One region of the Actinoplanes sp. NPDC021490 genome, then DNA from elsewhere that is predicted to be linked to it. Evidence: riboswitches for the same ligand, from Rfam matches in the RefSeq annotation. Region 1 holds a riboswitch; the other holds the start of a gene.

The links. A riboswitch is a leader RNA that binds a small molecule or an ion and turns the genes downstream of it on or off. The one in region 1 is predicted to bind glycine.
Region 2: another riboswitch for glycine. It lies ahead of gcvP (aminomethyl-transferring glycine dehydrogenase); the one in region 1 lies ahead of ACZ3I4_RS19745 (L-serine ammonia-lyase).

Annotation. Positions count from the first base shown of each region.
Region 1 is NZ_JBVHFW010000006.1:375,160-389,728, forward strand. It holds gene ACZ3I4_RS19730 (ATP-binding protein) at 1-666, shown strand, start outside; gene ACZ3I4_RS19735 (hypothetical protein) at 731-2,644, opposite strand; gene ACZ3I4_RS19740 (tetratricopeptide repeat protein) at 3,459-4,280, shown strand; gene ACZ3I4_RS19745 (L-serine ammonia-lyase) at 4,344-5,783, opposite strand; glycine riboswitch at 5,825-5,909, opposite strand; glycine riboswitch at 5,913-6,006, opposite strand; gene ACZ3I4_RS19750 (glycoside hydrolase family 16 protein) at 6,092-7,282, opposite strand; gene ACZ3I4_RS19755 (carbohydrate ABC transporter permease) at 7,321-8,199, opposite strand; gene ACZ3I4_RS19760 (carbohydrate ABC transporter permease) at 8,196-9,086, opposite strand; gene ngcE (N-acetylglucosamine/diacetylchitobiose ABC transporter substrate-binding protein) at 9,086-10,507, opposite strand; gene ACZ3I4_RS19770 (sugar isomerase domain-containing protein) at 10,523-11,269, opposite strand; gene ACZ3I4_RS19775 (MurR/RpiR family transcriptional regulator) at 11,266-12,192, opposite strand; gene ACZ3I4_RS19780 (N-acetylglucosamine kinase) at 12,279-13,193, shown strand; gene ACZ3I4_RS19785 (GNAT family N-acetyltransferase) at 13,291-14,211, shown strand.
Region 2 is NZ_JBVHFW010000006.1:245,198-259,766, forward strand. It holds gene ACZ3I4_RS19125 (IucA/IucC family protein) at 1-540, shown strand, start outside; gene ACZ3I4_RS19130 (alanine racemase) at 527-1,642, shown strand; gene ACZ3I4_RS19135 (nucleoside deaminase) at 1,792-2,328, shown strand; gene ACZ3I4_RS19140 (NUDIX hydrolase) at 2,316-2,801, shown strand; gene ACZ3I4_RS19145 (alpha/beta fold hydrolase) at 2,982-3,818, opposite strand; gene ACZ3I4_RS19150 (EamA family transporter) at 3,883-4,710, opposite strand; gene ACZ3I4_RS19155 (Lrp/AsnC family transcriptional regulator) at 4,821-5,252, shown strand; gene def (peptide deformylase) at 5,249-5,737, opposite strand; gene ACZ3I4_RS19165 (SigE family RNA polymerase sigma factor) at 5,767-6,258, opposite strand; gene ACZ3I4_RS19170 (hypothetical protein) at 6,276-7,124, opposite strand; gene ACZ3I4_RS19175 (chorismate-binding protein) at 7,238-8,449, opposite strand; gene ACZ3I4_RS19180 (DUF5999 family protein) at 8,575-8,775, shown strand; gene gcvP (aminomethyl-transferring glycine dehydrogenase) at 8,956-11,760, opposite strand; glycine riboswitch at 11,838-11,942, opposite strand; gene mgrA (L-glyceraldehyde 3-phosphate reductase) at 11,994-12,989, shown strand; gene ACZ3I4_RS19195 (nucleotidyltransferase domain-containing protein) at 13,031-13,705, shown strand; gene ACZ3I4_RS19200 (nucleotidyltransferase domain-containing protein) at 13,702-14,454, shown strand.

The DNA.
Region 1 (14,569 bases):
CTCAACCGCCGGGCCGGCCACCGGGTGGTCGAGGCGACGATGCTGGCCGGCATCGGGTCGGTCCTGGACCGGGCGGGACGCCTGGCCGAGGCGGCCGACTACTACCGGCAGTCGCTGGCCGTGGCCCGCGAGGTGGGCAACCCGGCGGTCGAGGCCGGGGCGTTGCACGGGCTCGGCGAGATCGACGTGCGGGAGGGCCGGCCCGAGGCGGCCGACGACCACCTGCGGCAGGCGATCGAGCTCTATCAGCAGACCGGCAACCGCCACGGCGAGGCAGGCGCCCTCGACAGCCTCGGCGCGCTGCACGCCAGCCTGGGCTCGATCGACCGGGCGTGCGAGTCCTACGAGCAGGCCCTGGCCATCTTCCGCGAGGCCGGTAACCAGGACCACGAGTGCTGGGTGCTCAACAGTCTCGGCGAGGCGCTGCGGGCGGCCGGCCGCGACGCCGAGGCGCTGGCGCACCACACGACGGCCCGCGACATCGCCGCCGCCCTCGACAACCGCCATCAGCTGGCCCGCGCCCATGAGGGCATCGGCCAGTCCCTGAGCGATCCCACCTCGGCCCGAGCCCACTACGAGCTGGCGCTCTCGCTCTACACCGAGCTGGGCGTCCCCGGCGCCGACGAAGTCCGTGCCCTGCTCGCCGGGGTCACCGGCAGCCGCTGAGCGGGGGCCTCCTCCGGTGACACGTGGCCGGCGGCGGGCATCGACCCGCCGCCGGCCACACTCGTCACGGCTGGGCGCGGGGGCCCTGCGGGTCGAGGGTGTCGATGAACTCGTGCGGGCTCTTCACGTCCGGTTTCGCCCGCTCACCGGCGGCCTCGGCGGCCATCGCCTTCGCGGCCGAGGACGGGTCGACGCCCGCCTTCTTGGCTCCCGCGACGACCTTGCCGTACGCCGTATCGGCCAGGGCGTACGCGGTCCGGTACTCGTGCTTGGCGAACGCGGCCTTGGCCAGCCCCAGCAGCGCGTCGGCCGCGGCCAGGTCACCGCGGGCCTTGCCGCCCGGGATCGTCGCGGCCAGCCGATTCGCGGCCTCCCAGTAGGCGGCGGTCAGGAACCGGTCGCTGTTGTCCCGGTCGAACTGCGAGAAGTCCCAGTTGACGTCGATGTAGCTCATCATCGAATTGCTCTCGTCGCCCGACCAGGCGAAGAACGTGGGACCGCTCGGGCCGTAGGCGAGGCCGCTCTCGCTGTCGTAACCGTCGTGCGGGTGCGACATGCCCAGGTGGTGGCCGACCTCGTGGATCGTCGTGGTGGTCAGCCCGTAGCCGCTGTCGACGATGCTCTTGGAGAGGAAGTTGAACACGTACGACTGGGTGCCGGTCGCCCAGTCGTCGTCGGCGAACCCGAGCAGCGACGGGTCGACCTCCGGCGGCAGGACGTAGTTGAAGACGGGCAGCTCGTAGTCGACCTTGCGGCCGTCGTCCTTGGTGCGGGCCAGGTTGTCCCGGTTGTAGAGGAACAGGTTGGCGTCCGACGGCAGCCCACTGTCGGGATAGCAGCTCACGCCCGTCTCGAAGCCGTCGTAGCACTCACGATTCTTGGCGTCGAGCGCGAAATCCTGGTTGTCGTAGTCGAGCCGGTTGCGCCAGCGCAGCTCGGACAGCTCCTTCACCACGAGCTTGGGCGTCATGTACTGCTCGGACGCGTCCACGCCGGGCCAGCCCTCGTACGTGTTGCTGTCGATGTTGATGGATCGCGGCGGCTCGGCCGTCGGCAGCTCGACCGGGTAGAGCGGCGACGTCGTCATCAGCAGGTTCATCGCCACATAGCGCGTGATCTTGCCGAGGTCACCGGCCAGCGCGCCGGGCGCACGATAGCCGTTGGCGGCATATTCCCAGATCGGCGGCATGCGATAGTCGGGCTCGTCGTCACCGTCGACGTCGGGGTTGGTCACGTCGTAGTTCTCGGTCACCGACTCGGGCCCGGCCGACAGGTCGTGGAACCAGACCCGCCGGGTGGCGCCGAGACCGGTCTCCTCGTCGTCGGCGGTCGTGCCGCCCCAAGCGATCATCTTGCGGCTGTCACGGTTGGCGCCGAAGTCGTAGCCGGTGTCGGGATCGGGCTCGCCGGTCTTGGTGTAGACGTGGAACTTGAAGTCGGACCGCCCGTACCAGTTGACGAAGAAGACCGTGTTGCGCCGGGTGTCCACGCCCGACGGCGGGTGGAAGGCCAGGTATTTCTCCACGCTCGGCGCGTCGATCGTGTGGTTGGCCGTGATGTCGAGGACGGCGCCGGGCTGCGCGTTGTAGGCCGTCTGATACTGCGTGAGCGGCGCCGGCTTGGCCAGCTTGGCGAGCTGCTTGAAGAACCTGTCCTCGTACGCCCGGTCGGTGTATTTGAGGCGGTAGTCGTATTTGTAGGTGATGCCGAGTTTCTCGACCACGTCGTACGACAGGCGCGAGCGCACGACCGGCTCGTACCGCTTCGCGAGCTCGCCGCTGAAGGCGCCCGCCCCGACCTGCCCCGGTTCGTAGCCGACGAAGACCACGTTGACCGGCACCGTCTCGGTGAGCTTGGGCTGCCCGCCGGGCGTCAGAAAGTGATAGCGGTATGCCGGAGCCGCCGCGCCGGCCGGGGTAGCGGAAGCCCCGACCAAGGCGGCGACCAGCAGTGCGATGAAGGCGCCTCTCCGTCTCATGCGCACACGTAACCATCAGCGCCCGCCGATGGGAAGTCCCCTGTGGATAACTTGCATCGAAGCCGGTCAATTGTGGATAACCGCCGGCCGACCGGGAGAATTCGCTACGGTGCCGCGCATGAATCCCGATGCCCCGGTCGTCACTCGTTCGATTGATGCGGCCATGTTCCGCACCCGGCCGCTCCCCCGGTCCGCGTCCGGCAATCCCGGCCAGGATCTTCGCCGGCAGCGTCCCCACCAGCGAAAGCAACCGTCCGCGGCCGAGATTCAAGACCGTTTCCCGGTACGCCCGCGGGGCCGGGCGCCCGCGGGGCGGCGGCTATAACCCATGTCGTACGCGCACGTGCATCCCGCCGTCGAGGAGGTTGCCGTCATGGGGGCGCCAGAGTCCGTCCCGGCCGTCGAGCCCGGGTCCGCCGTCCCGAGCGCCGCCGTCCCGTCACCCCGGCCCGCAGCGGACCCGCCAGGCACCGGCGACACACCCGCCGCCGCCGGCGGCCGGCCGCCCGGTCCGTCGGGCCCGGCTGGTCCAGCCGATGCGACCCGTCCGGCCGGACCCACCGGTCCAGCTGATCCCGCCGGCCCAGCTGATTCCGCTGAGCCGGCTGACCGCGCTGGGTCGGCTGATGGCGCTGGGCCGGCCGACCCCGCTTGGCCGACTGATCGCACTGGGCCCACTGATCGCGCTGGGTCCATTGACGGCGCTGGGCCGGCCGATGGCGCTGGGCCCACTGATGGCGCTGGGTCCACTGATGGCGCTGGGCCGGCTGATCGCGCTGGGCCGGTCGGGACGGTGGGGACATCCGTGCCGGGGGTGCCGAGGCAGCGGGGACCGGCGGGGGCGCCCGACGACATCGGGCGGGCGCTGGAGACGCTCAGCGAGCAGCATCCGGCGGCCGCGCAGCTGCTGTGTTTGTGCGCGGTTCTGCATCCGGCGCCGGTGCCGGTCGACGTGTTCACCCGGTCGCTGCCGATCTTGCCGCGCCCGCTCGGCGGGGTGGCGCCGTTGCAGTTCAACGGTCTGGTGGCGGCGCTGGCCGAGCCCGGCCTCGTGCAGCGGGGCAGCCAGGGTCTGCGGGTGCCCGATCCGGTGCGGGCGGCCGTCCGCGACGATCTGGGCGACGAGGCGGCGGGGGTGTGCCGGGCGTACGCGGGAATTCTGGTCGCCGCGGCCGTGCCCGATCAAGTGGCCGACCCGTCGGCGTGGCCACGCTGGGCCGCCCTGGCGCCCCACCTGATCGCCTCGGACGCCGCGCACAGCACCGACCCCGTGCTCCGGGCGGCCGCCTGCAGCCTGGTGGTGAGCCTGCTCCACCGGGGGAAGGCGCGCCCGGCCCGGACGATCGCCACCGAACTGCACACCGGCTGGCGCGAGACGCTGGGCCCTGACCATCCCGACACGCTGCGCTGCGCCCACGAGCTGGCCCGTTCCCTGGTGGCCGCGGGCGCGCTGCTGCCCGCCCGCAAGCTGCTCGACGACACGGTGGACCGCCTGGTCGGCACGCTCGGCACCACCCACCCGCAAACCCGGGTGGCCGCCGAGACCCGTCGCGGGGTCCTGCTGCGCATGGGCGGAAAGCCCCGGCCCGACGGCACGCGGGGAAAGGCCGCCCACCGCCGCCGGAAACAGCCCTGATGTGAAACGCCCAGCACGCAACGGGGGCCGGGCTCAGCTAGTCACCCGTTGACGTCAGGGTGATCAGCATTCGATGACGTTCACGGCCAGGCCGCCCCGCGCGGTTTCCTTGTACTTGACCTTCATGTCGGCGCCGGTCTCCTTCATCGTTTTGATGACCTTGTCGAGGGAGACGTGGTGGCGGCCGTCGCCGCGCAGGGCCATGCGGGCCGCGGTTACCGCCTTGACCGCGGCCATGCCGTTGCGCTCGATGCACGGGATCTGCACCAGGCCGCCCACCGGGTCGCAGGTCAGGCCCAGGTTGTGCTCCATGCCGATCTCGGCCGCGTTCTCCACCTGCTCGGGGGTGCCGCCCAGCACCTCGGCCAGCCCGGCCGCGGCCATCGCGCAGGCGCTGCCGACCTCGCCCTGGCAGCCGACCTCGGCGCCCGAGATGGAGGCGTTCTCCTTGAACAGCAGGCCGATCGCGCCCGCGGCCAGCAGGAAACGGACCACGCCCTCGTCGTCGGCGCCGGGGACGAAGTTCATGTAATAGTGCAGAACGGCCGGGATGATGCCGGCCGCGCCGTTCGTGGGGGCGGTCACGACCCGGCCGCCGGCCGCGTTCTCCTCGTTCACGGCCATCGCGTACGCGGTCAGCCACTCCATCGAATGCTCGACCGGGTTGCCGGCCGCCCGCAGCTGACGGGCCGTCGCCGCCGCCCGCCGGCGCACCTTGAGCCCGCCCGGCAGCACGCCCTCGGCCTCGAGCCCGGCCGCCACGCAGTCCCGCATGACCCGCCAGATCTCCAGCAGGCCGGTACGGGTCTCGGCCGCGGAACGCCACGCCGTCTCGTTCTCCAGCATCAGCCGGGAGATCGACAGCCCGGTCGACGAGGTCAGGCCGAGCAGGTCGGCGCCGCTCGCGAACGGGTGCGTCAGCGGGGTGCGGTCGGCGCGGACGACGCCCGTCTCGTCCAGCACGAACCCGCCGCCCACCGAGTAGTACGTCCTGCGCAGAATCTCCGAGCCGTCGGCGGCGTACGCGGAAAAGGTCATGCCGTTGGGATGCCCGGGGAGCGTGCGACGGCGGTGCAGCACCAGGTCGACGGCGATCTCGGCACCGGACGGCAAAGTCAGCGCCCCGCGCGCGTGGATGGCCGCGGCCCGCGCGTCGGCCGTGGTCACGTCGACCGTCTCGGGGTCGGAGCCCTCGAGCCCGAGCAGCACCGCCTTGGGCGTGCCATGCCCGTGCCCGGTCGCGCCGAGCGACCCGAACAACTCCGCCCGAACGAGCGAGACGGGCGAAGCCTGCGGAAGCGAGACGGGCGAAGCGGGCGGAACCGACACGGGCGAAGCCTGCGGAAGCGAGACGGGCGAAGCGGGGGGAACCGACACGGGCGAAGCGGGTGGAAGCGAGCCCAGCAGGGTGGAGAACATGCGGGCGGCGCGCATCGGGCCGACCGTGTGGGAACTGGACGGGCCGATGCCCACCGAGAAAAGGTCGAAAACAGACACGGCCATGGGGAGGCTCCCTAATCCGGCAAAAAGGTAGGCCTCCCTCGCTCTGTCATGGGGCCTGAGAGCTTCATCGGCCGGCGAACGGCCGATTTGCACCTTGGGCGCGGGAAGGTTCCCGGCTTTCCAGAGTTGCCGGCCACAGCGGTACGGGTGCCTGAGAGATTCTGAGGGAGAAGTTGCTCCTTCGGCGCCCCCCAACCCGAGGGGACTCTCCCGCTGCAGCCAAAGCGGTATGAAGTTGTGTGGACGCAACGTATCAAGATCCTGCGGGAAGCGGGACGTGAGCGCCCCGCTTCCCCCAGGTTAACCGGCTAGCAGCGGCCGAGGTCCTGCCACTGCTCGGTCCAGCCCGGCTCCGAGCCCTGGGTCCAGTAGCGGGCGCGCCACAGGTGCACGCCCTCCCCGGACTTGGGGCCGCTCGGGTCGCCGTACTTGCTCTTCTCGTGCTTCACCAGGTTGCCGCCGGTGTAAACCGAGCCGAAGGCCCAGTTCGGCGAGTTGGCACAGCTCGTACCGGGCGGCGTCGTCGGGGGTGTGGTCGGCGGCGTCGTGGGTGGGGTGGTGGGCGGCGTCGTCGGCGGGTTGCTGGTGCACCCTCCGGTCGAGGCCACCGTGTCGACGAACCGGCTGCCCGCCGTACGGTAACCGGCGGTCTGTGACGTCACCTGCGACGGCGACAGCACCTGGTTCTTGGCGAACAACACCCAGTCCACCTGCTCGACATACGTCGAGAGGCCGCCGGTGTGTGCCGCCGTGTCGATGAACCACAGGTTCCAATTGATCGTCATCGTCTGGCGCGGGAAGAACTTGCCGCCGTGATCGCCGACCTGCACGCCGTCGATGTAGTAGACGACGTGCCCGTTGGCCACCTGGGCCACCAGGTCGTGCCACCCGTCGAGGGAGCTGCGCTGCTCGGAGTGCAGGTTGTCGGCGTACCAGGGCTCGGCGCGGTACGTGTACCAGGTGGTCTGGTAGTTGATCGGCCCCTGCTCGCCCCAGCCCCCGTTGGGCAGGTACTCGCTGATGTCCAGCTCGCTGTAGGTCGGGTCGAGGTCGCCGTTGAGCGGGCTGATCGTGAAGAACGTCTGGTTGATGTGGTCGCCGTCGTTGCCGCTGACGGGGGTGTCGGTGAACCGCACCCGGCTGGCGTAGGTGCCTTCCAGGTAGCGCTTCTGGGTCGAGTACAGCTCGGCGTGGTTGGTGCCGGCGCCGGTGCCGTCGGTCGAGGCGGTCAGTTGCAGCACCTTCTGGCCGCCGCTGGTCGGGAACGTGATGTTGCTGGGTGACCAGTTGGCGCCGGGCACGCCCGGTCCGCCCTGGTAGCTGCGCGGGGTCCAGCCGTTGGCGGTCAGCGCGGCGTCGGAGGATGAGTTGTAGTGGAAGTCGTCGAACAGGTAGCCGCAGTCGGCCGCGGCGGCCGGTTCCGAGGAGAGGGCAACGGCGCCCGCCCCCGCGAGAACGGCGACCAGGGTGGCCGCTAATTGACGTCTGTCGATCTTCACGAGCAGACTCCTCCCAAAGAGGAATGGGGATGGGGGTGTTACTTGACCGCGCCGGCGGTCATTCCGGCGCGGATGTGCCGTTGGAACGCGACGTAGGCGATCAGCACCGGCAGCATGGCGATGGTCAAGCCGGCGAACAGACCGCTCCAGTCGCTGCGATACCCCTGGCTGACCGACAGGGCGGCCAGACCCTGCGCCAGGACGTACCGGTCCGGGTCGGGATTGAGAACCAGCGGAAGCAGGTACTGGTTCCAGAGCCCGAGGAAATTGAAGATGCCGACCGCGAACAGCCCGGGGCGGGCCATCGGCAGCATCACGCGGAAGAACACCGCGCCGTGCGAGCAGCCGTCGAGAAACGCGGCCTCGGCGATCTCGCTGGGCAGCGTGCGGAAAAAGGAATGCAGGAAGAACACCGTGAACGGCACCGCGTACGCCGCGTAGACCAGGATCAGCCCCGGATAGGTGCCGAGCAGTCCCAGTTGCTGCACGACGAAGAAGAGCGGGACCAGCGCCAGGAACACGGGGAAGAACATCGCGGCGACGAACAGGTAATAGATGACCCGGTTGCCGCGGAACTGATAGCGGGCCAGCGCGTACGCCACCAGCGAGCCGAGCAGCATCGTCAGGATCAGCGCGCCCCCGACCACGATCAGGCTGTTGAGGAAGTAACGCCCGATGCTGGCCGCCGTCCAGGCCCGTTCCCAGTTCTCGAAATGCAGGGTCGAGGGCGGCGACCACGGTTCGTTGAGGATTTCGTTGTCCGACTTGAACGAGCTCACCACGGCCCAGAGCAACGGCAGGGCGGTGACCACGGCCCAGCAGAACATGGCCAGGCCGGGAAGGGGATTGCGAACGGTCCGCCGGGCCGGCGCGGGCGGGGTGACCTGCGGAACCGGGCGGGTTTGCAGCATCGTCATGCCAGCTCCAACCGCTCTTTGCGACCCGCCCGGAGGGCGAAGACGGCCAGGGTCAGAGTGGCGAAGAACAGCGCCACCCCCATGGCCGAGGCATAGCCGAATTTCCCGTACGAGAAAGCGGTCCGGTAGAGCGACATCCCGATGACCTCGGTGGCGCCGTCCGGCCCGCCCGGCCCCACGGTCATGATCTGCACGACCGCGAAGGCGTCGAGCGCCGCGATGCCCAGATAGACGAAGGCGACCTGCACCGATTCGCGGACGAGCGGCAACGTCACATTCCAGAACGTGGCCCATTTCCCGGCCCCGTCCAATTTGGCCGCCTCGAACAGCTCGCCCGGAATGCCCTCGATGGCCGCGCTGAACAGCACGACATAGAAACCGACCGACGACCACACGAGCACCGCCATCACGGCGATCAATGCCCACGCCGGTTCCGCCAGCCACGACCTCGCCAGCCCGCCGAGTCCGATCGCGCGCAGCCCCGAATTGAGCAGGCCGGTGTTCGGGTTGTAGACAAAACTCCACAACACCGCGATCACCACGAGCGACAACAGCTGCGGGAAGAAATACACGATCCGATAGCCCTGTCCGAGCCGCGACGACGAATGCCGCAGCATCGAGGCCAGGAACAGGCCGATTCCGATCGTCACGAGCGGCACCACGGCCAGGAGCACCAGGTTGTTGCGCACCGCGTCGAGGAAGAGGGAGTCGCCGCCGAGGCGGACATAGTTGTCCACCCCGACGAACGACGCCTGGCCGGCCACCCCGGTCCAGTCGGTCAGCGACAGGTAGAAGGCCTGCGCGTACGGCGACAGCACGAAGACGACGTGCAGCACCAGAGCCGGCACCAGCGCGCCGAGCAGGAACCGCCAGCGGCCGTGCCGCATCAGCGCGTGTACTTCGTGACGGTGGAGTCCTTGGCCAGCGCGTCGGCCGCCTTCTGGATGCGGTTCGACCAGTCGGTGGGCGAGATCCGCTTGTTGACGAGCTCGCCGGTGGCGTCGTCGACGGCCTTGGCCAGCGGGCCGTACCAGGTCCGGAACTTGTAGGCGAACGCGTCGGTCTTGGCCGCCGTGACCGTGTCGCGCACCGAGCCCAGCCCGGACGACAGGGTGAGCCCGTCGGTCGCGCCGGCCACCGACGGCAGCGTGCTGTTGGCCTCGGCGAACGCGGTCGCCGACTCCTTCGAGAACAGGAACCGCAGGTACTCCTTACCGCCCGCCGCGTTCTTGGCCTTGGCCGGCACCACGAACGACTCGCTGCTGGCGGCCTGCACGGCGGTGACCGGCAGCTTGTCGGACGCTCCGAGCGCCGGAACCGTGCCCATGACCATGTCGAAACCGGCCGGGGCGACGCCCTTCTGCTCGCTCTCGAGCCACGACCCGCACGGGATGAAGGCCGCCTTCTTCTGGCACCACGCGGCCTGCGACTCGGTGTGCGACAGCGCCTCCGAACCGCTCATCAGATAGCCCCGCCCGGCCAGCTCGGCGAACGCGGTCGCCGCCTGCACCAGCCCGTCCTGCTTCCAGGCCCCCGGCTGCAGGTTGTCGACCGCCTTGACCAGGTCGAGGCCGCCCGCCTTGGCCGCCATGGTGAGCAGCGGGTCGTTCATGTACTCGGGATACTTGCCCTGGTAGGTCCAGGGGGCGACACCGGCCTTCTTGATCGTGGCGCACAGCGCCAGCATCTCGTCCCACGTCTTCGGGTACGTCCAGCCGCGTTCGGCGAAGAAGGGCTTGGAGTACCAGAGACCCCAGACCGTGTACGTGAAGTTGAGCGCGACGGTCTTGCCGGCGAACGTGCCGTCCTCGATCACGCCGGGCAGCAGCGTGTCGCGGACCTTCTTGCCGGGCTGATCGAGGCTGGGCGCGTCCAGCAGGTCGGTCAGATCGCTCACCTGCGAGGCGCTGACCAGGGTGCCGATGTCGAGGCGGCCGGCGCCGGTGTTGTCGACCACGTCGGGCGGGTTGCCGCCGACGAAGCGGGGCTGCATGGCCTCGCCGACCTTCTGCAGGCCCTTGTGGTCGATCTTGGCCTGCGGGTACTTCGCCGTGTACTTCGCCTCGGCCTTGATCGCGTAGTCGTCGCCGTACCCGCCCTTGAAGACGACCACCTCGAGGGGCGCGTCGGCCTTCACCCCGAGCGGGTTCTCCGTGGTCTTCTCGGCGCCGCTGTCCGCGGGCGCGTCGCTGTCCTTGCCCGAGGTGACACAGGCCGACAGGGCGGGCACGGTGACCGCGGCCACGGCGGCCGTCTTCAGCAGGGCTCTGCGTGTGGGATATGGTCCGAGCTGGGAATCAGGGTTCATCACAGGGCTCTCTTCCTATGCGGTGCGCCGGATGCGCCCGGCGTACCGCGCCTCGATCTCTGCGTTGTGTTCCTTGCCGCCGGGCACGTTGTCCGACAGGTAGACGGGCGGGGTGATCCCCGCCTCGAGCAGCCGCGCGACGACCTCGGTGATGATCTGCTGGGCCAGCAGGGCCGCGGTGATCGACGAGACGGCGCCGACCGCTCCCCCGCCGGGCAGCGGGATCGTGGCGTCGCCGTACGGGGCGCCGTTGTCGAGCACCACGTCGGCGATCTCGCCGAGCTTGCGCCCGCTCGCGTGCCGCGACGGCACGCCGGCCGAGTGCTCGGCCGAGGTGATCGCGACGAGCTTGTGGCCCCGCTCCTTGACCAGCAGCGCCATCTCGACGACGGCGCCGTTGACGCCGGAGTTGGAGGCGATGACGAACACGTCGTCGGGCTTGATCGGGGCCAGATCGTAGAGCCGGCGCGCGATCTCGGGCCGGCGTTCGACGCCGGGGTCGGCCAGGACCGAGAGCGGCTCCCCGCCGTACAGGACGATGTCGCGCAGGGCGATCCGGTTGGTCGGCACCAGTCCCCCCGCGCGACCGGCGATCTCCATGGCCAGGGCCTCGGAGTGCCCGCAGCCGAAGGCCTGGATCACTCCCCCGTTCCGCACGGCCTCGGCCAGGAGGTCGGCCGCGGCCTGTTTGGCCTCGTGCTGGCCGCCGCCGACGCGGTCGACGACCTCTTTCACGACCGCCAGATAGTCAAAACTGGTCACGACTGTCCTTTCGAACGCCCGCGCTTGCGGGTAGGGATCTTTTCGGGCAGTCGGTGGGCGTCGACCGCGCGCACGGTCAGCTCCAGCGCTTCGGCGGTCCGCTCGAAGGTGCGCTGCGCGACCGCGACGTAGATCAGGTCGAGGATCAGCAGCTGCGAGTGCAGGGCGGACAGCGCGGCCAGCCGGAACGTCGTCTCCTGCACGGCGGTGGTGAACACGACGTCGGCCACCTCGGCCAGCGGCGAGCGGCTGAAGCTCGTCACGGCCACGGTGAGCGCGCCGTGGTCGGCCGCCTCGGCCATCGTTTCGATCACTTCCCGCGTACGCCCGGAGTGGCTGAGCCCGATGGCCACGTCACCCGGCAGCGTGAGGGCGGCGTTGGTGAGCGCGGTGTGCGAATCGGTGCGGAACCAGACCGGGACCCGGATGCGCTCGAGCCGGAACGCCATCTCGCGGGCGGCCGTGCCGCTGGAGCCGAGCCCGAAGATCTCGACCCGCTTGGCGCCGGCGATCGCCTCGGCCACCCGTTCCACCGCGGCCACGTCGAGCCCGGCCGCGGTGCCCTGGATGGCCCGGGTGTCGGCCGCGGTCACCACCCCGAGCACGTCGGTGAGCGGATCGCCGGGCGCGATGTCGCCGCTGATGTCGGTCTCCCAGCGGGCCTGTTCGGCCCGGCCGGTCTCGGTGGCGATCGCGACCCGCAGGTTGGCGTAGCCCTTGAAGCCCAGGGTGCGGCTGAACCGGGTGACCGTCGCGGTCGAGGTGCCGGAGCGTTCGGCCAGGTCGACGATGCTGGCGTGGGCCGCCGTCTCGGGATCGGCCAGAATGGTCTCGGCGATGCGCGCCAGGGCCTCCGGCATCTGCGGGCCCTCCATGCGCAGGCGGCCGAGCAGGCCTCCGCTCTCACCGGTCACGTCGGTCATCCTTTTCATCGATTGCTGTTGCCGATGAAAATTACGACCGTCGCTGCCTCTAGTCAATAACTGTTGCCTATGTTTCGATTTCCACCATGGACCTCGTCGTGGGCTTGGACGCGGGCGGCACGGCCTCGAAGGCCATCGTGGCCACACTGGACGGGCGGATCGTCGGGCGGGGAACGGCGGGGGCGGGCAATCCCTTGACGACCGGCGCCGTGGCGGCGGCCGCGGCGATGGGCGGCGCGGTGCGGACGGCCCTCGCCGGCACGCCGCCGGGACGGGTCGTGCGGGGTGTGCTCGGCGTGGCCGGGGCGAGCGCCGTGGCGACCGGCGACGGGCTCACCGCGTACGGGAAGGTCTGGAAAGGTCTGGGTCTGAACTGCCCGATGGTGCTGGTCGGCGATGCGGTGACCGCCTTCGCCGCGGGGAGCCCGGCGCCGGCCGGCGTGGTGCTGATCGCCGGCACCGGAGCGATCGCCGCGCAGGTCGAGGGCGAGGACGTCGTCCGTACGGTGGACGGCAACGGCTGGCTGCTGGGCGACGCGGGCTCGGGCCGCTGGATCGGGCTGGCCGCGCTGCGCACCGCCGTACGGGAATGGTCGTCGCCCTTCGCGGCCACGATCGCGGCCCGGGTGGGCGCCGGCTCGGCCGACGAGCTGATCCGCTGGGCCCAGGCGCTGCCGTTCGCCGAGATCGACGCGCTCGCCCCGGTGGTCTGCGCCCTGGCCCGCGAGGCCGACCCGCACGCCCGGGCGATCACGTCGGCGGCCTCGGCCGAACTCCTCCGCACCCTCGACGAGCTGGCCGTGGAGGGCCCGGTCGTCCTGGCCGGTGGCCTGCTGGCCGCCGACACCCCGGTCCGCGACGGCGTGCGGGCCGTCCTGCGTGGCCGGCGCGTCGAATGCGTGCCCAGCCGGGACCCCGCCGCCGCCGCGGCCTGGCTCGCCGCCCGCCCCCTGTCCCCCTTGCCGCCCGAGGCGCTGCACGCCGCCCTGATGGCTCGGTGAGGGGGTTCACGCAGCGGCTAAATGAGGTGCTCCCGACGGCCGGGCCGGGCATGATCGGCGGCAGTCGACAGGAAAGGAGGGTTCCCATGCTCACGTCATGTTCATCGGCGCCCACATGGAGGCTTCGTTGCTGTACCGCACCATGGCCGAGTCCGATCTCGGTCCTGTCCTGACCTGTCTGTCCGAACCGTCCGTCAACACGACCACCCGCGAGCGGTTTCTCGAGCATCTGGCCGCCCGCAGCTACCGCCACGAATGGACCTGGCTCGCCTTCGACGGCGGCACCCTGGCCGGGCTGGCCGTCTGGTGGGGTTTCCCCGAAGGTGACCGGCCGCTCGCCCTCGACGCCCTGTGGGCGGACCCGTCGGTCACCGATCCCGTGCCGGTGTGGGCCGCGCTCATCCGGCAGGTTCCGCCGCCGGCCGAGTACCACATCTTCACGGTCCCCGAGCACCGCGACGACCCGGGCATCGCGCTCCGGTTGCGAGCCGCGGCCGAGGCGGGGCTGAAGAATCTCAACGAGCGTTACCGGTACGAATGGACCAGCGCGACACCGCTGCCCGGCCGCTCGGATCGGCTGACGTTCGCGCCCGCCACCGACGAGGAGTTCGTGGACGCCTTCGAGCGGATCTCGGAGGGCAGCCTCGACGTGGCCACCCGCGAGGGTGTCGCCCGGCACGGCGCGCGGGCCCAGGCCCTCGAGGATCTGGCCGACTACAAGATGATGCCCGGGCCCCGGGAGCTCTGGCGGCTCGCGTACGACCGGTCGGGCAAGCTCGCCGGGGCGGCGCTGCCGTCGGCCAACGCGGGCGGGCCGGTGGTCGGCTACGTCGGTGTCGTGCCGTCGCAGCGCGGCCACGGATACGCCGCCGATCTGCTGGCCGAGATCACGGGGATCCTCGCCGCCGGGGGCGCGACGACGATCCGGGCCGACACCGACAGCACGAACACCCCGATGGTGGCCACCTTCGAGCGGCTGGGATACCGGAGGTTCGCGCTCCGGCTGGTCGCTTCCTGACCCACCGAATCAGCCATTTGTTCGCCGTGAATGGTGACCTGGGATACAGTTTTTCTCCGGTCGCCAATTGTCCGAGGTTCGGATATCCATTGTGGAACGCAATTGAGGCAATGCGTTAACACGCGCGACTCAATGGTCCGGCGGATCGGCCCGTTGCGCCGGGATCCCGTGATGAGCTACGGGATCCCAGCGCTCCGGGGCTGACCGATCGGCCGGGAAGAGCCGGACATGCCGGATTTGGTGTTGCGTCCCATTTCCGGCCCGAGAACGCTTTCCGGCGGGCTGTAAAACCCACGACAGTCCACTTGATACGAAGCAGCCGAACCCGGTTAGGCTCTTTTCCGCAGGGCGATAGTGA
Region 2 (14,569 bases), 130 kb from region 1:
CCCGGCGGCGCCCTGCCCCTGCTGCTCGACGAACTCGTCACCGGCGACCCGGGCGACTGGCTCCGCGCGTACGGGGAAATGATCATCCCCCCGCTCATGAAACTCACCGCCCAGGGCGTCGCCCTCGAAGCCCACCTGCAGAACTGCCTGCCCACCTTCATCGCCGGACGCCCCCACCGGCTCGCCCTGCGCGACTTCGCCGGACTCCGCCTGCACCCACCCCGCCTCGCCGCCGCCGGGCACACCATCGACCTGTGGCCCGGCTCCGTCGTCGGCACCCACGACCTCGACCTGTTCCGCGCCAAGATCGGCTACACACTCTTCCAGGCCCACCTCGGCGAAATCGTCATGCGCCTGCCGCTGGACGAGACCGACGCCTGGAAAATCCTCCGCCGGATCGTCGACGACCACGTCACCGGCGACGACCACGCCGCCTTCACCGCCACCCAGGTGCCCCACAAAGCCCTCGTCCGCATGCGGCTCGCCGGCGACGGCGACATCTACGTCCCCGTACCCAACCCCCTGCATGCACCCGCCTGACCACGTCGCCCAGGCCCTGCTCACCCTCGAGCCACCGGCCTGCGCCTACGTCTACGACACCGCCGCCCTGCGCGCCCGGGCCACCCTCGTCCGGCAGAACCTTCCGGCCACGGCTTCCCTGCTGTACGCGGTCAAAGCCAACGGCCACCCCGCAGTGCTCGCCACCCTGGCCGCCGAATGCGACGGCCTCGAAGTCGCCTCCGGCGGCGAACTCGACCTGGCCCGGCAAGCCGGCGCCCGCCGCATCGTCTTCGGCGGCCCGGCCAAAACCGACGCCGAACTCGCCGCCGCCCTCGACGCCGGCGTCCAGATCAACGCGGAAAGCCTCCACGAACTACGCCGCATCGCCGCCCTGCGCCCCGGCGCCGAAGTCGTCCTGCGCGTCAACCGGCCCGGCGGCGCCCTCACCGGCAGCCACACCATGACCGGCGCCCCCACCCCCTTCGGCCTCGACGAAGCCCAGCTCGGCGAGGCCCTGTCCGTGCCCGGCGTCCGCATCATCGGCTTCCACCTGCACGCCGTGTCCAACAACCTCGACGGCGCCGCCCACGCCGCCTTCGTCCGATCAGCCCTCGACTGGGCCCTCGGCACCGGCATCCACCCCCGCGTGGTCAACGTCGGCGGCGGCTTCGGCGTCGACTACCTCGGCCCCGGCCAGATGGACCTCACCCCGCTCCGCACCATCCCCGTGCCCCGCGGCGTCGACCTCATCTTCGAACCCGGACGCTTCCTGGCCGCCGACGCCGGCTGGTACGCCGCCACCGTCGTTGACGTCAAAACCACCCACGGGCGCACCTTCGCCGTCCTGCGCGGCGGCACCCACCACTTCCGGCTCCCGGCCGCCTGGGGCTACTCCCACCCGTTCACCGTCCTGCCCGTCCCCGCCTGGCCCCACCCCTACCCCCGCCCCGAAGCCACCGATACCCCGGTCGACGCCGTCGGCGAACTGTGCACCCCCCGCGACGTCCTCACCCGCAACCAGCACGTCCGCTCGGTCCGCGCCGGCGACCTGCTGGTCTTCGGCCGCACCGGCGCCTACGGCTGGGACATCTCCCACCACGAATTCCTGCGCCACCCACCACCCACCTTTGTGATCCTCTAAGGCGTGTTTCATTACTGGGGTAGGCCTGCGGCGAGGTCCAGATTTCGTCTGCGTGTGGCCCGCGGAAGGCAGGCTACCGGTGTTGTAACCGGCCTTTCGCGGGCCGCACGCAGACGAAATCTGGGCCCCGGCGCAGGTCTGGTCCAGTTATGAAACACGCCTTAGGCGGCATGACCCCCGACGAACTCGTCCAGGCCGCCCTCGACGTCGCCGAAGAAGGCATGACCCACGGCGAGATGCCCATCGGCGCCGTCCTCGAAATGGACGGCCGCGTCATCGCCCGCTCCTACACCCGCGACGTCGGCCTCGGCCGCCGGCTCGTCCACGCCGACCTGCTCGCCATGACCGAGGCCGACACCCTCCTCGGCTGGCAGCCACGCCCCGCACCACTCCGCCTGGCCGTCAACCTCGAACCCTGCCTGATGTGCGTGGGCGCGGCCATGGCCCTCAAGGTCTCCGACATCTACTACGGCCTCGAATCCCCCGCCGACGGCGGTGCCCGGATCGCCGCCACCTGGCCGATCGACCCCGCCCTGCCCTGGTACCGCCCACCGGCCATCACCGGAGGCATCCACCGCACCCAAGCCCGCGACCAGTTCCGCCGCTACGCCGAAGCCGGCCCCGACAACAACTTCCGCCGCTGGGCCCGCACACTGGTGGCTGAGTCGCCAGAATGCAGGACGTGAACCTTCGCCACGCCGCCCGCGCCATCATCCTCGACGAGCAGGACCGGATCCTTCTCGTACGCCACCGGACGCACGGAACCACCGTCTGGGCAGCGCCGGGCGGCAAAATCGAGGCCGGGGAGACCCCGCTGGAAGCCCTGCGGCGCGAACTACGCGAAGAAGTCGGCCTCACCCTGCACACCACGCCACCACACGTGTGGCATCGCAAGGTGCCCGCCCCCGACTACCTGCCCGGCTACGACGTGTCCGTCAGCGACTACTTCCTCGTCCACACCCCGGCCTTCCTGCCGCGCGGCGACATGAGCGACATCGAACTGGCCGCCGAGAACGTCTACGGCGTCCAATGGTGGCCACTCGCCGAGATCCAGGCGTACCGGGGACCGGACCTCTTCGGCCCCCGCAACCTGCCCGCCCTGCTGGCCGACCTGATCACCCACGGCGCGCCGCCCGAGCCGGTCGTCCTGCTCCAATAGCCCACACGGGCCTGGTGCTTTCGATAGCTCAGCGAGCCGCCCGTAGGGTCGCTCTTCCGCTGTTGTCGTCAGAGTCTCTCCATTTAGAGCGTCCTAGGATGCTGGTTTAGGTCGACTGTCAGCCGGTGGCCGGCCGAGATGTTGGACTGCTGCCCGGTCAACTTGCGGCACACGGCCGATTCAGCCTGCCAAAGTGGCGATCAATTCGACCAGTTGCTCAGGGGATTCCTCGGTGACCAGGTGACCGGCGGCAGGTATCACGCGCAGCTCGGCGTCGAGGATGCGGCGTGCCGCGGGTCGCAGGCGCTGCGGTGAGATGAGGCGGTCATGCTGCCCGGTCGCAACGACGACCGGGACCGCCGATGGCGCCGAGACGATGTCGCTGCTGCTGACCGGGCGGGTATGCCGGGCGACCAGGGTCATCCAGTCGGCCAGTTCCAGCCGGACGCTGCTGCCGGGCGCGGACAGTGCTCGCAGCAACCGGTCGCTGCTGGTCGGGCCCGGCCGGGCCATCCAGGCGGTGAAGGCCAGCAGGATGCCGGGCGTCAACCGGACCGAGCACAAGCCACCGGTCGAGACCGCCACCTTCCCGTGGATGCGGGGACTACGGGCCGCCAGCACGACTGCACCGCCGAACGAATGGCCGAGCAGCACCACCGGGCCGGTCGTCGCGTCCTCGACCACCCGGTCCAGCCACGACCCGTACCAGGCAAGACGGCCGTCGGCCGGGGCGACGTCGCTGCTGAGCCCGGGCTGACCCGGCACGTCAGCCGCGATGACCCGGTAGCGACGAGCCAGCACGGTCAGCAGCGGCAGGCAGGCCGCAGCGCTGAACCGGTCTCCGGCGACGAACACGACGGACAGCGAGCCTGCGCCGGCACGCAGCAGGTGGGTGTCGAGCCCTCCGGCGTGCAGCACATCGCGTTGATGGTCGACCGACCAGGCATCGAGCTGACCTTCGCACCACCGACGCACATTGTCCCGGCCGGCCTCGCTGCGGTAGATCGTGGCATTCACCTGCGTGATCATCCCACTCCGGCCCGCTGTGCATTGCCCCCAGAAGTACACCGGGGACAGCAAGTCACGCCGGTTTCGGTTCGGCCGGCGAGCGCGGCCGCTCCTGATGGAAGGCCACCCCGGCCACGACCAGAACCACCCCCGCCACTTCGCCCCACGACGGCCACTGGGACAGCACGACTATCCCGATCACCGTCGCCACGGCCGGCAGCAACGACACCATCAGGGCGTACGTGGCTCTCGGCAGGCGGGCCATGGCGAGCTGGTCGGTGACGTACGGGATGACCGACGAGCACACCCCGACACCGGCCGCGGCGGCCAGCAGCAGCGGGTCGCTGAAGGCGGGCAGGGCCGGGATCATGCCGAACGGCAGGGCCAGCACGGCGGCGATCAGCATGGCCATGGCCAGGGCGTCGATGCCGTCGTCGGCGGCCATGCGGTGGCTCAGGACGATGTAGAGGGCGAACAGCACCGCGTTCAGGCCGGCCAGGGCGAAACCGAGCGGGGAGGCGACCAGGCGTACGTCGGTCAGCAGGTAGACGCCGGCCACGGCGACGGCCAGGGCGGCCAGGTTGCGGGGGGTGCGGGCGGCGAACGCGGCCAGGACGATCACCGGCAGGAACTCGATCGCGGCCACGGTGCCCAGCGGCAGGCGGTCGATGGCCAGATAGAAGACGCTGTTCATCAGGGCCAGTACGGCCGCCCAGGCCCACAGGACCCGGGTGCGGCGTACGTGCCAGGGGCGGCGCCACAGGGCGAGGACGACGGCGGCGGTGGCGATGCGCAGCCAGGCGACGCCGAGCGCGTCGATGCGGGCGAACAGCAGCACGGCCAGCGCCGGGCCCAGGTAGTGGAAGATCGCGCTGACGACGAAGTAGAGGTATGGCGGCACGCCTTCTAGTCTCGAAAGACACCGGGCGTACGACCATGAGCGATCGACGGCGCGGGAGGCCAATAGTGTCGGCTTCGGAAAGCCTGAACGGCGAACGGTTCCCGAATCGAATGGACGAGGCGAACCGGCGGTTGCTGCGGGCCCTGCGGGACGATCCGCGGGCGAGCACGGCCGAGCTGGCCCGGCAAATCGGGATGTCGGCCCCGGCCGTACGGGAAAGGCTGTCCCGGCTGGAGCAGAGCGGCGTGATCCGCGGGTATCGCGTCGACATCGACCCGGCCGCGGTCGGGCTGCCGGTCGCCGCGTGGGTGCGCATCCGCCCGGGGCCGGGTCAGTTGCCCAAGCTGGCCGCGCTGGCCCGGGCCACGCCGCAGGTCAGCGAATGCCACCGGATCTCCGGCGAGGACTGCTTCCTGATGAAGGTGCACGTCGCGGCGATCGAGGACCTCGAGCCGCTGCTCGACCGGTTCCTCATGCACGGCCAGACGAACAGCTCGTTCGTGGTCGCGACCCCGGTCCAGCCGCGGTCACCGCTGGTTTAGGCGCGGGGCAGGCGGCGGATCTCGCGCAGGGCCTGGCGGCGGACGTCACCGGTCAGCGTGTCGACGTAGAGCGTGCCGTTGAGGTGGTCGGTCTCGTGTTGCAGGGCGCGGGCCAGGAAGCCGGTGCTGTGCAACACCAGCGGCTCGCCGTGGCGGTCGAAACCGGTGGCCGTGACCGACATCGCGCGCCTGGTCGGGAAGTAGAGGCCGGGAATGGACAGGCAGCCCTCGTCGTCGTCCTGCTCGCCCTCGAGGGCCGTCAGCACCGGGTTGACCATGTGACCGACCACGTCGTCGACGTTGTAGGAGAACACGCGCGCGCTCACACCGATCTGCGGCGCGGCCACCCCGGCCCGGCCGGGCTCGCGAACCGTGTCCTCCAGGTCGTCGATCAGGGCGCGCAACTCCGCGTCGAACGAGGTGACCGGGTCGCATTCGGTGCGCAGCACCGCATCGCCGATGATCCTGATGGGCCGTACCGTCATGGGGGAAAGGCTATCGGCTCGTTACCGGCCTAGCCGAACAGGGCCAGCTGCTCGGAGGCGAGAAGTTCGCGGAGTTTGGCCAGCGAACGCCGGGTCTGGCTCTTGACCACGCTGACCGGCAGTTCGAGCACGTCGGCGACCCGGTCGACGCTGTAGTCCTCGAAGTAGCGCAGGATCACGATCGCGCGGTCACGCTCGGGCAGGCGGGCCAGCGCGTCGAGCATGGTCAGCCGCAGTTCATGGCTTTCCCGGTACGCCGGCTCGTGCAGGACCTCGCTGGCCGACTCCGACGACGAGCGGCGCCGCCGGTGGTCGAGAAAGACCCGGAGCAGGATCTTCTGCGCGTACGCCACCAGGTTGTCCGACTCCGAGGCCCGGCGCCACGACAGGAACAGCTTGGTCAGCGCGTTCTGGGTCAGGTCCTGCGCGAGATGCCAGTCGCGGCACAGCATGAACGCCGTCGTGCGCAACCGCTCGGCGTGCGCGCCGGCGAACTCGACGAACTGCTCCTCGTCGGTCATGAGGCGGACACCGCCGGTCACGAGACGAACACCGGGGCCCGGCCGAACCGCTTGTCACCGTCGTCGACCAGGCCGGCATCCATGATCATGCCCCAGCGCGGGTCGGTGGCGATCGTGATGGCCTCGTCGGTGGTGAGCACCTCGCGGCCGGGCGGGTTGACGCCGTCCCGGCCGGCCAGGCAGGACGCCACGTCGAGCTGCACGGACGTGCCGTCGGGCCAGCGCGAGACCACGACGTAGCTCTGCTCGCAGTTGTCGGGCACGGGCACGATCGAGACGGCCGCGGTGGCGCCGCGGGCACTGTCGGCGGGCAGCCGGCCCATCGTCATCCGCAGCATGCCGGGCCCGTCGCCCCGATCGAGGTAGATCTGCACGTGCAGATCGTCGTTGGCCGCGACGGCCGCGTGACTCGTCCGTCCGGGCGGGAGTAACTGGGTCAGAAGATGAAGCATGGCCCCCGTTGTCGCCTTCTTCCGCGGTCCGGCAGCGCTTTCGACGCCGCTGTGGACCGCCAAACTACGCTCCGGGGGCGCCGTCGCGGGGGGCGTTACGGTGACTGGCACAGATCCGGGAGACTTCTGCGCCGCCCGGGCCATCGGGGCGGTGCTCGCCGGAAGGGCCGGCGCCTGACCCGGAGCGGCCGGCTCGGCCACGACCGCCCGGCGGGGCTCGGAATGCGCGGCGAGACCGCCCAACAGCACGACGGCCAGCAGCCCGGCCGCGCCCGCGCCCACCGTGCCGGCCCGGCGGCGGCGCCGGCGGATGCGCCGGCCGTCGCGCACGGCGGCGCCCACCATGTCACCCAGCGGCGGCGGCCGCTCGCTGTCGAGCTCGGCCCGCATCAACGCCCGGAGGTCCTCGGTCACAAACGAAACCCTTTCCGCACCCATCTAGGGCAAAGACGAGCCGGCCCGTCCGTTCGGTGACCACCGGCAGGCGCCGACGCCAAAGCGTGACCAATGGTGCCCGGCCGCGCCACTTATCGGCCGGCCAGGGCCGCCTGGACCGGGGCCAGCTTGGCCGCGGCCTCGGCCACCTCGGCCGCCGGGTCGCTGTCCCAGACGATGCCGCCGCCGGCCCACGCGTGGAGGCGGTCACCGTCGGCGGCGACCGTGCGGATGGTCAGGCCCAGGTCGACGTGGTCGTGGCCGATCCAGCCGACGGCGGCCATGCTCACGCCGCGGCCCACCGGCTCGAGCCGGGCGATCTGCGACAGGGCGGCGACCTTGGGGGCGCCGGTGACCGAGCCGCCCGGGACCAGGGCCCGCAGCAGGTCGGGCAGCGCGAGCGGGCCGTCGATCGGGGCCGAGACCACCGACTCGGCCTGCCAGAGCCCGGACCAGCGGCGTACGGCGAAAAGCTCGTCGACCGTCACCGGGCCCGCGCCGGGCAGCCGGGCGAGATCGTTGCGGGACAGGTCGACGATCATCACGTGCTCGGACCGTTCCTTGGCCGAGGCCAGCAACTCCCGGCGGCCCGCGGCGGTCGCCGGGCGGGTGCCCTTGATCGGCCGGGTGACGACCCGCCCGGCGCGCACCTCGACCAGCGTCTCGGGTGAGGCGGTGGCCAGCGCCCAGCCGGGGCCCGCCAGAACGCCGCCGTAGCGCGCGCCGGGCAACGCGGCCACCCGGTGCAGGGCGGCCAGCGGCGAACCGGCGTACGGGGCGCTGGTGTGGCCGACGACGTTGACCTGATAGACGTCACCGCGCCCGATGGCGTCCCGGACGGCCGAGACGGCGGCCGCATGCTCCTGCGGCGTCCACGACGGGGTCCACTCCCCCAGCTCGAATCCGGGCTTGACGGCGGGCTCCCCGGGGCGCGAAGGCGGCGAATCGGTATGGACATGGACAACCGCGTACACATCGGGGATGCCCGGCACCGGTGAAGGGGCGCCGAGGGGGCCTCCGGACATTACGGAACCGGCATCGGCCGACACGTACAGTGCCGCGCCGCAGACCGAGCCAGCGCCGGTCGGACAAACCTGGTCATCCGTTCGGCCAATGTTTCGCACGCGGAGTCCGTTGTCGGCCAGGTACTCGGAGACAAGCTCTGCGGGGTCGCCACCGTCACTCCTGAACCACTGGAACGAATTTGACGCACGGTGACGGCCCTGGCAGGACGCCGGACGACCCGGCGGCGACACAGAAGGGTGGGCCGCAGAGTGGCCGAACGACCGGCTTCCGTGGACCATCGGAAGCGAGGATTCTGTCAATGGAGACACCGTCACCCGCTCGATCCGTCGTCGTTCGATTTGCGGTAACGTCCGTCACCGTCGTTGTGAGTCATCACACAACCCCCCGACCGGAGCAACACACAATGTGCCAGCACCAGACCCCCTGTCCCAGCGCAGACGCCACCGATCGTGAGGCGGCCCGCACCGTTTCGACGTGCCGAGAGCAAGGCTGGAGCCTTCTCTGCAACGGCGTCATCGTCTTCGAGGACACCGGCGAGATTTTGCCCGACGGCACCATGATCGAGCCGCACCGGGGACCCGCGCCACACGCTCTCGCGGCCTGAGCTGAACGGCCTCTGAGAGGTCGTTGAAAGACCCGTTGAGAGGTTCGGCACCACCGTTCGACATGGTTACACAGAGTAGTCGAACGATCCCCATCCGACCCGGCCGGCCCGCGTGAACGACGACGATTCGCGCGGCGGACGGGAAGGCGCGTCCCGCGAACGGAACGCGCCTCATTCGGATCAGTCCTCGAACGCCTCCGGCGAGGGGCACGAGCAGACCAGATTGCGATCCCCGTACGCCCCGTCGATGCGGCGCACCGGCGGCCAGTACTTCGCCGTCCGGTCCACCCCCGCCGGGAACCCGGCCACCGACCGCGGGTACGGGTGCTCCCACTCGTCGGCCGTCACCGCCGACGCCGTGTGCGGGGCGTTGGCCAGCGGATTGTCCCCGGCCGGCCACACCCCGGCAGCCACCTGGTCGATCTCGCCCTTGATGGCGATCATCGCCGCCACGAAACGGTCCAGCTCGGCCAGATCCTCGCTCTCGGTCGGCTCCACCATCAGGGTTCCGGCCACCGGGAACGACATCGTCGGCGCGTGGAACCCGTAGTCGATCAGCCGCTTGGCCACGTCGTCGACCGAGACACCGGTGGCCTTGGTGATCGGCCGCAGGTCGAGGATGCACTCGTGCGCGACCAGGCCGTTGTTGCCCGCGTACAGCACCGGGAAGTGCTCACGCAGCCGCGCGGCCACATAGTTCGCCGTCAGCACGGCCGTGCCGGTCGCCGCGGCCAGCCCGTCCGGACCCATCATCCGCAGGTACGCCCACGAGATCGGCAGAATGCCGGCCGAGCCGTGCGCCGCGGCCGACACCGCGTGGTGCTCCCCCGGCTGCAGCGGGTCGCCCGGCAGGAACTCGGCCAGGTGCGACCGGACAGCGACCGGGCCCACCCCAGGACCGCCACCGCCGTGCGGGATGCAGAACGTCTTGTGCAGGTTGAGGTGCGACACGTCGGCGCCGAACTTGCCCGGCCGGGCGAACCCGACCAGCGCGTTGAGGTTGGCCCCGTCCACGTAGACCTGACCGCCCGCCTCGTGCACGGCCGCGCACAGATCGGCGATCGACGTCTCGTACACGCCGTGGGTCGACGGGTAGGTCACCATGATCGCCGCCAGCGACTCCGCATGCTTCTCGACCTTGGCGTGCAGGTCGGCCATGTCGACGTTGCCCAGGTCGTCGCAGGCCACCACGACCACCCGCATGCCGGCCATCACGGCGCTGGCCGCGTTGGTGCCGTGCGCGCTCGACGGGATCAGGCACACATCACGGTGGGCCTCGCCCCGCGACCGGTGATAGCCGCGAATGGCCAGCAACCCGGCCAGCTCACCCTGCGAACCCGCGTTCGGCTGCACGCTCACCGCGTCGTACCCGGTGATCTCGGCCAGCCACCCCTCCAGCGTCGCCACCAGCCGCTCGTAGCCGGCCGTGTTCGACGCCGGGGCGTACGGGTGGATGTTGGCGAACTCCGGCCAGGTGACCGGCTCCATCTCGGTGGTCGCGTTCAGCTTCATCGTGCACGACCCGAGCGGAATCATGCCCCGGTCCAGCGCGTAGTCCCGGTCGGACAGCTTGCGCAGATAGCGCAGCATGCTCGTCTCGGAGTGATGCGAGCTGAACACCGGATGCGTCAGGTATTCGCTCGTGCGCCCCAGGGGCTTCGCCCCGCAATCAGCAACAGCGGTTTCCCGTACGCCGAAAGCCCGCAGAACGGCGGCGACATGCGCCTCCGTCGTCGTCTCGTCGGCCGCGACCGACACCCGGTCGGCGTCCACCAGCCGCAGGTCGATGCCCGCCTCGGCCGCCGCCGCCACCACCGACTCCGCCCGGCCCGGAACGACCGCCGTCACCGTGTCGAAGAACGCGTTGTGCGCCACCTCGACACCCCCGGAGGCCAGACTCCCGGCCAGCGTCAACGCGTGGTTGTGCACCCGCTTGGCGATGTCGCGGAGCCCCTGCGGACCGTGATAGACCGCATACATGCTCGCCATCACGGCCAGCAGGACCTGCGCCGTACAGATGTTGCTGGTCGCCTTCTCACGACGGATGTGCTGCTCCCGGGTCTGCAACGCCAGACGGTAGGCCGGGGCGCCGTCCGCGTCCTTCGACACCCCGACCAGGCGGCCCGGCAGCGAACGCTCGAGCCCGGCCCGCACGGCCAGGTAACCGGCATGCGGCCCGCCGAAGCCGAGCGGCACACCGAAACGCTGGGTGGTGCCGGCCGCGATGTCCGCCCCGATCTCCCCCGGCGCGCGCAGCAGCGTCAGCGCCAGCAGGTCGGCCGCCACGGTCACCAGCGCGCCCTGAGCGTGCGCCTGCTCGATGACCGGCGCGTGATCCCGTACGGCGCCGGAAGCTCCTGGGTATTGCAGGTGCAGGCCGAAGAACTCGCCCGGAAGCTCCTCACCGGCGCCGAGATCCACCAAGGCGAGCTCGATGCCCAGCGGCTCGGCCCGGGTCCGCAGCACGGCGAGCGTCTGCGGAAGCGTGTCGGCGTCGACCACGTACACCTGGGACTTGCTCTTGGAAGCCCGCTTGGCCAGTGTCATCGCCTCGGCCACCGCGGTGCCCTCGTCCAGCATCGAAGCGTTGGCCGTGGTCAGCCCGGTGAGGTCGGTCACCATGGTCTGGAAGTTCAGCAGCGCCTCCAGCCGGCCCTGACTGATCTCCGGCTGGTACGGGGTGTACGCCGTGTACCAGGCCGGGTTCTCCAGCACGTTGCGCCTGATCACCGCCGGGGTGTGCGTGCCGTAGTAGCCCAGCCCGATCATCGAGGTCGTCACCCGGTTCTGCGACGCGATCGCGCGCAGCTCGGCGATCGTCTCCTCCTCGGAGGCCGCCGCGGGCAGATCCAGCGACCCGTGCCAGCGGATCACCTCGGGGACCGCGGCGTCCATCAGGGCGTCCAGCGACGCATACCCGATGGTCTTGAGCATGTGGGTCTGCTCGTCGGTGTCCGGCCCGATATGCCGGTTCGCGAACGTCATGACGGACTCCTGAGAGAGAGGTCGACAAGGCGGCCTCCCCCTCTGTCACATCCCGTCCGAGGAATGCTTCAGAGTCGCCTGCCCACGCGGTCCTTTTGCCTGAGAGGTTCCGGGGAGGATTTGCCCCTTCGGCGCCGCCCTCAACCGTTTCCGGCCGTGGCGGACTCTCCCGCATGGCTGGCACCCAACCTACCAGCGATCATGGAGACCACCCTCGTCTCTAGGGTGGGGTTGTGACCTACACCCCCGCGGGCGACCGCTACGACACCATGCCCTACCGGCGGACCGGACGAAGCGGGCTCCGGCTGCCCGTCATCTCACTCGGCCTGTGGCACAACTTCGGCCACGAACGTCCCTGGCAGCGCCAGCGCGACATCGTCCGCCGCGCGTTCGACCTCGGCGTCACCCACTTCGACCTGGCCAACAACTACGGCCCGCCACCCGGCAGCGCCGAGGAGAACTTCGGCCGCATCCTGGCCACCGACCTCAAGGCGCACCGCGACGAGATCGTCGTGTCGACCAAAGCCGGCTACGAGATGTGGCCCGGCCCGTACGGCGACTTCGGCTCCCGCAAATACCTGATCAGCTCGCTCGACCAGTCGCTGAAACGGCTCGGCCTCGACTACGTCGACATCTTCTACCACCACCGGCCCGACCCGGAGACGCCGCTCGAGGAAACCATGGGCGCGCTCGACGCCGTGGTCCGCGCGGGCAAAGCCCAATACGTCGGCCTGTCGAACTACAACTCGCAGCAGACCGCCGCGGCCGCGGCCATTCTGCGCGACCTGGGCACGCCCCTGCTCATTCACCAGCCGTCGTATTCGATCCTCAACCGCTGGATCGAGAAGGACAATCTGCTCGACACCCTGGCCGACGCCGGCGCCGGCTGCATCGCCTACAGCCCGCTGCAGCAGGGCCTGCTCACCGACCGCTATCTCGGCGGCATTCCCGACGATTCCCGCGTCCGCACCAGCCACTTCCTCAACGAGGACGCGCTCGACAAGCAGACCCTCGGACGCATTCACTCGCTCAACGACATCGCCCGCAAACGCGGCCAGTCACTGGCCCAGATGGCCCTCGCCTGGGCCCTGCGCGACGAGCGGATGACCAGCGTCATCATCGGCGCCAGCAGCGTCGGGCAACTCGAGAACAACGTCGCCACCATCGGCAACCTGTCGCTGACGGAATCCGAGATCGGCGACATCGACGGCACGGTCCTCGACCTGTAAATCGGCGGCATTTCCCGCCCGGCGTCACTACCGTCGTCCGCATGATCGAACTGGTCGAGCGGCACACGGTTCTCGCAGTCGTGGTCGGATCGCGGGCGTACGGACTCTCCGGGCCCGGCTCCGACCACGACCGCCGCGGCGTGTTCGTCGCCCCGACCCGCTCCTTCTGGACGCTGGACAAGCCGCCCACCCACCTCGACGGGCCGCAACCCGAACAGTTCTCGTGGGAAATCGAACGGTTCTGCACGCTCGCCCTGCAAGCCAACCCGACCGTTCTCGAAGTGCTCTGGTCCCCCATCGTCGAAACCGTTTCCCCCGCCGGTTCCGAACTGCTGTCCCTGCGGGGCGCATTCCTCTCCCAAAAGGTCGCCACCACGTACGGCGAATACGCCCGCGACCAGCTCAACCGCGTCGCGGCCCGGCGCGCCCGCACCGGCGAGACCAACTGGAAACAGGCCATGCACATGATCCGGCTGCTCCTGGCCGGCGCCCACGTGCTGCGAACCGGCGACGTCCTCGTCGACGTGACCCCGCTGCGGTCCACGCTGCTCGACATCAGGAACGGCGCGATGACCTGGGACTCGGTCACCTCCTGGGCCACTTCCCTGCAGGCCGACCTCACCCTCGCGGCCTCGGCCACCGACCTGCCCGCGGCCCCCGACCGCGACACCATCAATCAACTGCTTTCCCGCGTACGCGAAAAGGGGCTGGAATGACCGTCACCGTGCCCTCCTGGTCGGCCGAAGTGGTCGCGGCACTGCCCTATCCGGTGGTCTTCGCCACGGTCAGCGGCGCCCACCTGTACGGCTTCGCCTCCATCGACTCCGACCTCGATCTGCGCGCCGCCCACCTGCTGCCCGCGGCCGAAGTCGTCGGATTGCGAACCGGCCCCGAAACGGTCCAGTCCGCCGGCGTACGCGACGGGGTCGAACTCGACGTCGTCTCCCATGACCTGCGAAAATTCGCCCGCCTGCTCAACAGCCGCAACGGCTACGTCCTCGAACAACTGCTCTCCCCCCTGGTCGTCGCGACCGGCCCGCTCCACAACGAGCTCGTCGAATTGGCGCCGTCGTTCGTGACGTCCGGCCACGCACACCATTACCTCGGATTCGCCACCTCCCAGGAAAAGCTGTTCAACCAGACCGGCCGGTTGAAGGCCGCCCTGTATTGGCTGCGCGTGCTGCTGACCGGCATCCACCTGATGCGTACCGGCCGGCTCGAAACGGACCTGTCGGTGCTCGGCACGGGCCTGCCCTATGTGCCGTCCCTGATCGACCTGAAGCGCTCGGCCGAGAAGGCCCCTTTCCCGGCCGACCTCGAACCCCGGTTGCGCGCCGACGCCGCCACCCTCCGCACCGAACTCGAATCCGCCCGCGACAGGTCCCCCCTGCCCGCACAGCCGCCACCGGCCGCCGTCGACGCACTCCACGAACTCGTCGTACGGTCCCGCCTGGCCACGGTCTGAGCCTGTCGCCTCATTACTGCGCTCTATGGGCCGGCCTCAGGTCCGCACCGCCGGCCTCATTCCCGCGTTCTATGGGTCCGGCCCCAGGTCCGCACCGCCGGCCTCATTCCCGCGT